Regions from separate parts of the Clostridioides sp. ES-W-0016-02 genome, predicted to be linked through region 1. Evidence: riboswitches for the same ligand, from Rfam matches in the RefSeq annotation. Region 1 holds a riboswitch; the other holds the start of a gene.
What was found. A riboswitch is a leader RNA that binds a small molecule or an ion and turns the genes downstream of it on or off. The one in region 1 is predicted to bind cyclic di-GMP.
Positions count from the first base shown of each region.

Region 1 (4,852 bases):
TATTTGCAATTTTTTCTTTACTCCAAGGAGTCCAGCCACCATTCATTGGAACTTCTACAACTCTAAAATCATGCCCAGCTTCTCCAGCAGTAGTTAATCTCATACCTTCTGGTATATTATCTGTTATAACCACATTACTTACTGGTGATTTATCATCATTTATTGAAATCTGATAGTTGATTACTTGACCTACTTGAGTAATATTTGTTGCTCCTGAATGCCCCTTAGTCAAAAGATAATCATTTCCTCTATCAAATATACTTACAATAGCATCATCTTCTTGAACTTTATTACCTGCAGATTCTAATCTAGCTATATTCTTATATTTGTTACCATGTTTTGCATTTTCATCACTAATTCTAGCCTTATACTTAACAGTATACGCTTTATCTATATCTCCAAAAGTAACTGAAATAGAATTTTCACCTTGTTCAATATTAAAATCACTTACTTCTTTTCCATTGCTTGCTACTATACTTACAGAATCTTTTATTAATGTCATTCCTTCAGGGAGTTCGTCATATAAAGTAATATCTTTTAATTCTTCTTCTTTTTCATTTACTTGTATAGTATAATTTACATCTTTATTTTTAACTGGCATAAATACAGTAGTTGACTCTCTTCCTTCAACAAGCTTCTTAAGTGTTCCTTTAGCTTCTTCAATGTCTTCTTTATCGCCAGGTTTTATTTCTATATCCACATCTCCATTTCCACTTTCTATCTTTCCAGTAGTTTCAATATGAATTTTGGCACTTGTTTCTTCATTAACTTTATTCACATATGCTTCTAATCCAATTTTTCCTTGCATTACACTTTGACCATTAGGTAATTCTCTAAATGTAAGCGTATACTCTCCATTACTCTCTGTTTTATCAAAACATTCACTTGTATAATCTAAATTAACTTTATTAAATACATCTGGAACCTTAAAAGTTATTGAGTCACCTGCTTTTATCCCTTTTGATGTTGGAGTATAAGTTAAATTAAATGTAATTTTTTTCATTGACTCTGTTTCTATTGCATCATTATTAATTTTTACGATAAATCCGTGGTCTTCATTATCTTCATTAAGTTCTTCTTCTAAAGTCTTAAGTAAATTTTCATCCTCTATCGAAGTTTGTTCTGGTTTCTTGTTTTCTTCTGGTTTCTCTCCTTCTGGAGTTTGCTCTGGCTTCTTATTTTCTTCTTGCTTATCTCCTTCTGGAGTCTGTTCTGGCTTCTTATTTTCCTCTTGTTTATCCCCTTCTGGCGTTTGCTCTGGCTTCTTATTTTCTTCTTGCTTATCTCCTTCTGGCGTTTGCTCTGGCTTCTTATTTTCTTCTTGTTTATCCCCTTCTGGAGTCTGTTCTGGTTTCTTATTTTCTTCTTGCTTATCTCCCTCTGGAGTCTGTTCTGGTTTCTTATTTTCTTCTTGTTTTCCATCTCCAGTTGGTAAATTATTTGAATTGCTTTGTATAGACCCACTGCCTTCTAATTCTGATGCATAAGATACAGATGGATATATTGTAGTAACTATCATACTTAAAATCATAATTAAACTGATTAATAATGCCTTTTTATTTCCTTTCTTCATATAGATTGCTCCCCTCTAATCTATTTACACTCTTGTAAAATTCCATAAATACCCAATATAATTTAACTTTTTTTATCAAAAAACTATACAAAAAAAGCTATGAAATAAATAAAATTTATATTCATAGCCGGTTGCACCATTGACTCTGTATACCCATAAGGTGCCCAGTAATAGGATATACTTCAACGTCTCTATAATTTTTTTATAAAAATAATTAAAAATTATTATATTCAAATTAAATACAGTTATATATCCATTATATTATGTCTATGTTTTATTGTCTATATTTTTTACATTTTTTTCCTTTATTTTTTTATCATCATTAAATAAAATCCTTGTCTACAACAATTACACAATTATAATCAGGATTCATCTCCTTAACTAGTTTTGTTATATCTGCTTTTAGATCTTCTTCTGACATACCTTTAGAAAATTCAGAAGGATTAACTACTATATCAAAGACTAAATTCTTCTTACTTCCTTTTCCAACTATCCTAAAATCATGCATAGATTTTATAAGGCTGTTTTTCTTAAGTATTTCTTCAAGTTCTCTTTTTGATGATATAACCTCTTCATCATCAAGGCATATAGGGTCCATATGAATTACCAAATATATATCCAACTTTTCAGATATTTCTCTCTCAGCAGTATCTATAATTTCATGAATTTCCATTATATCTATATTCGCTGGAATTTCTGCATGTATAGATGCAATGCATCTTCCAACTCCATAATTATGGATTATTAAATCATGTGTACCTATTATATGTTCATAAGATAATAATAATTCTAAAATAGATTTGACCATTTCTTCATCTGGAGCTTCCCCAAGAAGAGGATTTATAGTATCTTTTACAAGAGAAAATCCTGCATAAAGTATTACTAATGATACTACAATACCTACATATCCATCTATAGGTAAATCAGTAAATCTAGCCAAAATAAAAGATATAACTACACAACTTGATGTAAATACATCTCCCAAAGCATCCAATGACACTGCTTTTAATGCTGATGAATTAATTTTATTTCCCATAAATTTATTAAAGCGACTCAACCATATTTTAACCATTATAGATGCAATTAAAAGTATCAGTGGTACTAATTCAAACTTTATAGGAACTGGATTTGTTATTCTTTCTATAGACGATTTCACAAATTGAAGTCCAACCAACATAACCATAAAAGCTACTATTAATGCTGATAGATATTCTATTCTACCATGCCCAAAAGGATGTTCTTTGTCAGCTGGTTTACTTGCTAGTTTAAACCCTATCATAGTTATTGCTGAAGATGCCATATCAGAAAGATTATTAAACGCATCAGCCATTATAGCTATACTTGATGTAAGTACACCTATAGAAACCTTTACTATAAATAAAACTAAATTAGATATTATGCCTACTATTCCTGCTACATAACCATACTTATTTCTAACAACTTTATCTTGAACATTCTCACTATCTTTGATAAATGTTTTGACTAGGATTTTTGAGAACATGAAACTTACCTCCCTGTCTTTTATTTTATTAATAAACTCGAAACTTGATATCTTTACTCATGATAACACAATTTAGATATAAAATTCTTTAAACTTGTTCTATATCAGTAAAATATTCTTAATTTTCTTTTCTTATAGTTAATATGAAGTAGTTTTATATCTCTGACTAAAATTAATAATGTCTAATAAAATTGGTTCTAGATACTTTATACTTTTATCTAGAACCACTTTTATTATTTTATACCAACTATTTTATTTAACATAATTGAACCAGTTTCTGGACTTTCAAATTCAATTGTAACATTCTTTATATTAGATAAATTTATATTTCTAAATTTTTCAAGTGGTATTACTGTATCACTTATTGGAGTATATCTTGACCAGAATTCCATAAACTTCCCTTCTACATATTCATCTTTTATAACTTCTCCTTCAAAATACTTCATAGCAGATACTTTATCATTTTCTACAATGATACTGCTTTCTTTTCCCTTAGAATCAACTAAGCTAAGTTTGAAAGAAACTACATTATCTTTATTATTTAATTTACTAGGAGAGTTTAATGCCCATCTAAACTTTAGTGCAGAATAAGCTCCTAAGTTATTATTATTTAAAGGTAGTTCTATTTTTCCACTTTCAGATTTCCAATCAACTTGTAACAAGTCTAAATCTTCATTCACTCCAGTATTGATAAATATTTTTGCAGTATCTTTATTCAATCTCTCTGATTCAACCAATTCTTTTATATCAACATTACTTGAACTTATATTTTTAAATGTCTTTTTATTGAATAATTCTACAGATTCACTATATTTAACTTTATTTAAAGTCTGATATCCATACATTTTATAAGGCAATCCTTTTTTATTGAAGATAGGTGATTCACTACTATCAAACTCAAAAATAGATTTCATATAGTCAACTGCATAATTAGAGAAAAAATCTCTATGTTCTTCTTGTCCTAATTTCTCAGGATAAGTTCCATTAGTAGTCTGTGGCTTAGAAAACTCTTTTTCTCCTAAAACTGAGTTGTATGCATTATGATTTCCTCCCACTAGATAAGTTAGACCCAGTGGGCTTTTTCTATTTTTATCTAAAGATATATCATAAAAAATATCATCTCCACTATGAACAACATCTCCATCATACTCTGAAACTATTATTGCTGTTGGTATATCAGGAAACTTTTCTATCGGGCTATTATACGCTGGTGTAAGTGATATAATTCCTTTTATCCCTTTGAATCCTTTTTGTATTTGGTCTTCTGCTATTTTAATTACCCCTGAACCTGCTACAGAATGTCCTATAAGACCAATTCTATTTAAATCAACTTTATCTTTGAGGTATAACCCAAATCCATTTTTCTTACCTTCGTTTATGTCTTTAAAAGTTTGTATATATGTTTGAGCTAAATAAGTTATTCTTTCATTTTCCACTGGTTCTCCATACTTAAAAGTATAATTTACTGAGGTATCAATAGATACTCCTATTATACCATTTTTTGCCAAAGCCTCAGTAAGATATTTAAATCCATCTTCAAAATCATTTTCTCCATCTCCATGTTGTCCATGAAAGATTAATACTACAGGTGCTTTTTCTTTTATATTTTCAGGTACTGATATTATTCCTTCCATATTAAATGGTATAGATTTACCTCTTATAACCATTTCTGATGTTCCTAAATTAAATTTATTAGTTTCAACCTTATTATTGCTATTTTTTGTTGAATTTATTTCATATGATATTTTTTCATTTGATACTGTATCCGAATTAGATTT
Region 1 covers NZ_CP061361.1:3,299,472-3,304,323, forward strand. Annotated here, with positions in the region: gene IC758_RS15475 (SrtB-anchored collagen-binding adhesin) at 1-1,573, opposite strand, end outside; cyclic di-GMP riboswitch class II at 1,690-1,775, opposite strand; gene IC758_RS15480 (cation diffusion facilitator family transporter) at 1,896-3,074, opposite strand; gene IC758_RS15485 (hypothetical protein) at 3,308-4,852, opposite strand, start outside.

Region 2 (4,852 bases), 1.2 Mb from region 1:
ATAAGACATGTCATAGAGCATATGCAAAACCCTAAAGATATAATGAAATCAATAAAGAAGGCGCTAGTAAACTCTCCAAACTCTATACTTTATATTGAAACACCATGTGTAGAGTGGATACTAAAGAATAATATAATGTATGACTTTTTTTATGAGCATTGCTCATATTTTAATAAAAAGTCACTAAATTTGTTATTACAGGAATGTGGATTTGATATATTAGAGATAAACCATACCTTTAAAGGACAATATTTATATGCTATATGCAAGGTAAATGGCGAGAATATAAAAAAAAGTATTTTAAATATAGTTATTGATTATGCTGAAAATATAAGAATACAGGCAGAAAGATGGAAACATTACTTAGAATCAGAAAAGAGTAAGATAGCAATATGGGGTGCAGGAGCTAAGGGAGTTACATTTTTGAATAATATAGATCCACAACATAAATTTATTGATTGTGTGATTGATATAAATGAAAATAAACAAAATAAATTTATACCAGGAACTGGACATGAGATAGTTTCTTTTAAAGATATATGTATGAGAGGAATCGATAAGATTATAGTAATGAATTGGAACTATGAGGATGAAATAAAGGATTTGTTGGACAAACATAAGATTAAAGTAAGTCTAATAAATGGAGAACAAAAATACAAGTTTTAACATTATCATAGAGAAATTCTACTTATCTATGATATCTATCTTTGATAAAAAATTCTATTCTTAAATTTTTATATACTATAATTAAGTGAGGCATTTTAATATGAAAGTAGTGATTTTAGCAGGAGGATATGGAAGTAGACTTGGAGATATTACTAGTATAGTTCCCAAGCCTATGGTTGAAATAGGAGGGAAGCCAATATTATGGCATATAATGAAAATATATTCTTATTATGGAGTAAAAGAATTTATCATATGCCTTGGATACAAAGCAAATGTTATAAAAGATTATTTTCTGCATTATGATAGTAAAAATAATGATTTTACGATTAATATAGGAAGTAATTCAATAGAATTTCATAATAATCATGATGAAAGTGAATGGAAAGTAACATTAGTTGATACAGGTATAGAGTCTCAAAAAGGAGCGCGATTAAAGAAAATAGAGAAATATCTTGAAGAAGATATAAATTTATTAACATATGGAGACGGATTAGCAAATATAAATATAAATAAATTAATACACTTTCATAATAAAGTTGGTAAGTTACTTACAATATCTGGTGTAAGACCTCCTGCTAGATTTGGAGAACTTATTGCAGATGGTGAGGTACTTAAATCATTTGAAGAAAAATCACAAACATCAAAGGGGTTAATAAATGGTGGGTATATGGTATTTAATAAAAAACTATTAAGATATCTCACAGAAGATAATGAGTGTGATTTGGAATATGGTCTATTTGAAAATCTAGCTAAAAAAGGAGAAATAGCAGTATATAAGCATGAAGGTTTATGGGCATGTATGGACAATGAAAGAGATATGAACAATCTTAATTCTCTTTGGAAAGAAAATAAAGCTTTTTGGAAAATATGGTAAAATACATAGAAATAAGAGGGATATCAATATGAGTATATTGAGAGCTAAAACAATTGATTTAAAACAAACTAACTCTTTGACAGAGTTACAACAAAAGAATAGCAATTTGAATGAAAGTGAGTCATATAATCAGACTATCATTCTAGAAGCGAAACCCAGAAGATTAGTATTTGAACTTACGAATGCTTGCAATTTAAATTGCATTATGTGTGGAAGAAATTCAGCAGAATTCAAAGCAACAATTTTTGATTTTAAATGGACTGAAAAATTTGAGAATATATTAAATGAAGTAGAAGAAGTAACCTTAATGGGCTGGGGAGAACCAACAGTACATCCAAATTTTGTTGATTTCTTATATTGGGCAAAAAAAAATGGTCTTAGAAAATATTTTTGTACAAACGGTATGAAATTGGATAAATTATTTGATGATATCTTCAATACAGAAACTGACATTATAGCTATAAGTTTAGATGGGGCATCTAAAGAGATTAATGATAATATAAGATCAGGAGCTGATTTTAATCATATCATAAAAAACATTAAACATATAGCAGATGAAAAGAGTAAAAGAGGTATAAATTGGCCATATATGAATTTTGTTTTCACAGCAATGAAGTCTAATTTGTATGAGATACCAAAAATGGTTAGATTAGCTGAAAAAATAGGTTTACAAGAGCTTAAGGTAGTGTATCTAACTGTATTTGATGAAAATATGCATGATGAAAGTTTATATGATTGCCAAGATGAGGTTAAAAAAGTATTTGAGGAAGCAGAGGTTTTAGCAGATGAGTTAAATATTATTCTTAAGTTACCTCATATACAAGGTGAAGATAGTGCATGTGAAAAACTACATAAGGATTGTTTTACAGCATGGAGAGACTTTTTTTTAGGGTCAGATGGATTTGTACGTTCATGTATGTCTACACCTATAAAGTTGTTTCATATTGACAAATATAAAACTTTTGAAGAAATGTGGAATTCTTTGGAATATAAAAAGTTTAGAAAAAATATTAATACTGTAAATATGAATGATTCATGTAAGGTGTGCTATCAATCTTCATTTGCTAATTGGAATAAAAAGTCTTCTTTCATACAAATAGGAAATAAGTTTTCTCCTGAATGGGATAAAGAAGAATCTCATCTAGTTACATTATAGATATTTATATAAAAAATAAAAACAGCTTAGAATGAATATTTTAAGCTGTTTTATTTTTTGTAATAACAAATTCTTAATTTATGCTGGATATTTAGCTATAAATATCGAATATTAATTGAAATATTAAAAATATAAGTAAAAAATGTTTAAAAAAATTGTTATTTATTGTATACTTAAGTTAAAACTAAATAGGCAAAACTAGAGAAATCTAGCGACGCAAAGCTATAGGGGCTAAGGTTTGTATAACAAACTATGCTAGCCAGTTGCCAAAAAGAGTCCTAAGTATACTGTATGCGTAGGATTAGTCGAATTGACTGCCTTTTTGGCGGTCATTTTATTATGAAAATATTACTTTATTACAGTAGAAAGTATATATAATAACAAATTTTACCGATTTATAATTTAAAATAAAGATAAAGCGTATAAAAAAGTGACTATTTTACAAAAAAAGGCAACTTTGCGTAGAAAAAATTAAATATATATTAAATTTTTTTTTTATTTTCACTGGAGTTTACTGAGAAAAAATTTGTTTTCTTACTAAAATGATACATTATTATATTAATGTAATAGAAATGTAATTAATTTGAATAAATAAAGAAGTCATTTTTTGTAATATAGCAACTCTGTTTTTAATTAATAAATAGAGTAGATGAAAATATTTTAAGGAGGAGTGAGTATGAATACATATGACATTATAAAAATGGGATTAGATGCAACTAATTTAAGAAGTCAGACAATAGCAAATAATATAGCAAATATAAATACTGAGGGCTATAAGAAACACTATGTAACTTTTGAAGAAACATTAAATGATGCCATGCCTAAAATAGAAGAAAAAACAGACAATTCCAAGGGATTAAGAGTGGATGGTAATAATGTAGATATAGAAGAAGAAAAGGTAAATCAAGCAATGACAACGTTACAATACAATGCTTTGATAGGTTTTGCAAATGGTAAAATAGCAATGACTAAATCAATAATAAGTGGGAGGTAATTAGAAGATGAGTGTGTTCAGTGGAATGGAGATCTCTGCTAGTGGTTTAACAGCAGAAAGCTTGAAAATGGATATCATATCATCTAATGTAGCTAACATAAACGCTACAAGAGGTCCAAATGGAGAAGCATACAGAAGAAAAATTGTTTCCTTTGAAGAAAACTATGATAACAAATTAGGTATGCTAGGAGTAAAAGTCACATCTGTTGAAGATGATAAATCACCTCTTAAAGAAGTATATGACCCATCTCATCCAGATGCAAAGCCAAATGGATACGTAGAATATCCAAATGTAAATATATTGGTTGAAATGACAGATTTAATAACAGCTTCACGAGCATATGAGTCTAATATAGATACATTAAATGCTCAGAAGTCTATGATAGCAAAAGCACTGGAAATAGGAAAGTAGGGATAAATTATGCCAATTACACAAATTAACAATTTAATGCAAGGTGCAAAGTTAGATAATTTAATTGGAGAAACAAAACCATTAAATTTTAATAATAAAGAAGAAAAAAAGAATTTCGAAGATGTAATAATGGATACTATAGATAAAGTCAATTTTCAGCAAGTTACAGCAGATAATATGAAAGAAAAATTTATAAAAGGCGAAGATGTTTCTATGCATGAAGTTATGTTAAAAGGTCAAGAAGCACAACTATCTATGCAATATTTAATAGAAGTTAGAAATAAGATTCATGATGCATATCAAGAAATGAATAAAGTACAAATTTAGCCTTTTGAACAGGAGTAATAATCAATGATAGCCAGTTTTAAAAATAAGATTAAGGAGCAAGTTGCTAAATCTAGGACAAAAATAAGTTCTCTAAAAAAGGGAACTAAGATAGCATTAGGTATAGGGATTGTTGCTATATGTTTAGCGCTAGTATTTACAGCAATATCTGCAAGCAAAAATAAGTATGCAGTCTTATTTTCAGAACTAGATGTTCAAGATGCTGCAGATATATCAGCAGAATTAGAGTCTAGAAAGATAGATACCAAGGTAAAAGGAAGTACAATTTATGTTCCTAGAACAGAAGTTGATAAGTTGAGATTAGAGTTAGCTCCAAGTTTGACAAGTGGTTCTAAAGGATTTGCACTTATGGATGATAGTTCATCAATAGGTCTTACTGATGAAGAGTTTCAAATTAAGAAGCAA
Region 2 covers NZ_CP061361.1:321,471-326,322, forward strand. Annotated here, with positions in the region: gene IC758_RS01820 (class I SAM-dependent methyltransferase) at 1-666, shown strand, start outside; gene rfbF (glucose-1-phosphate cytidylyltransferase) at 767-1,540, shown strand; gene IC758_RS01830 (radical SAM protein) at 1,569-2,696, shown strand; cyclic di-GMP riboswitch class I at 2,878-2,967, shown strand; gene flgB (flagellar basal body rod protein FlgB) at 3,373-3,690, shown strand; gene flgC (flagellar basal body rod protein FlgC) at 3,698-4,102, shown strand; gene fliE (flagellar hook-basal body complex protein FliE) at 4,112-4,429, shown strand; gene fliF (flagellar basal-body MS-ring/collar protein FliF) at 4,454-4,852, shown strand, end outside.
Region 2: linked by a shared signal. The riboswitch ahead of flgB (flagellar basal body rod protein FlgB) and the one ahead of IC758_RS15475 (SrtB-anchored collagen-binding adhesin) in region 1 are both predicted to bind cyclic di-GMP.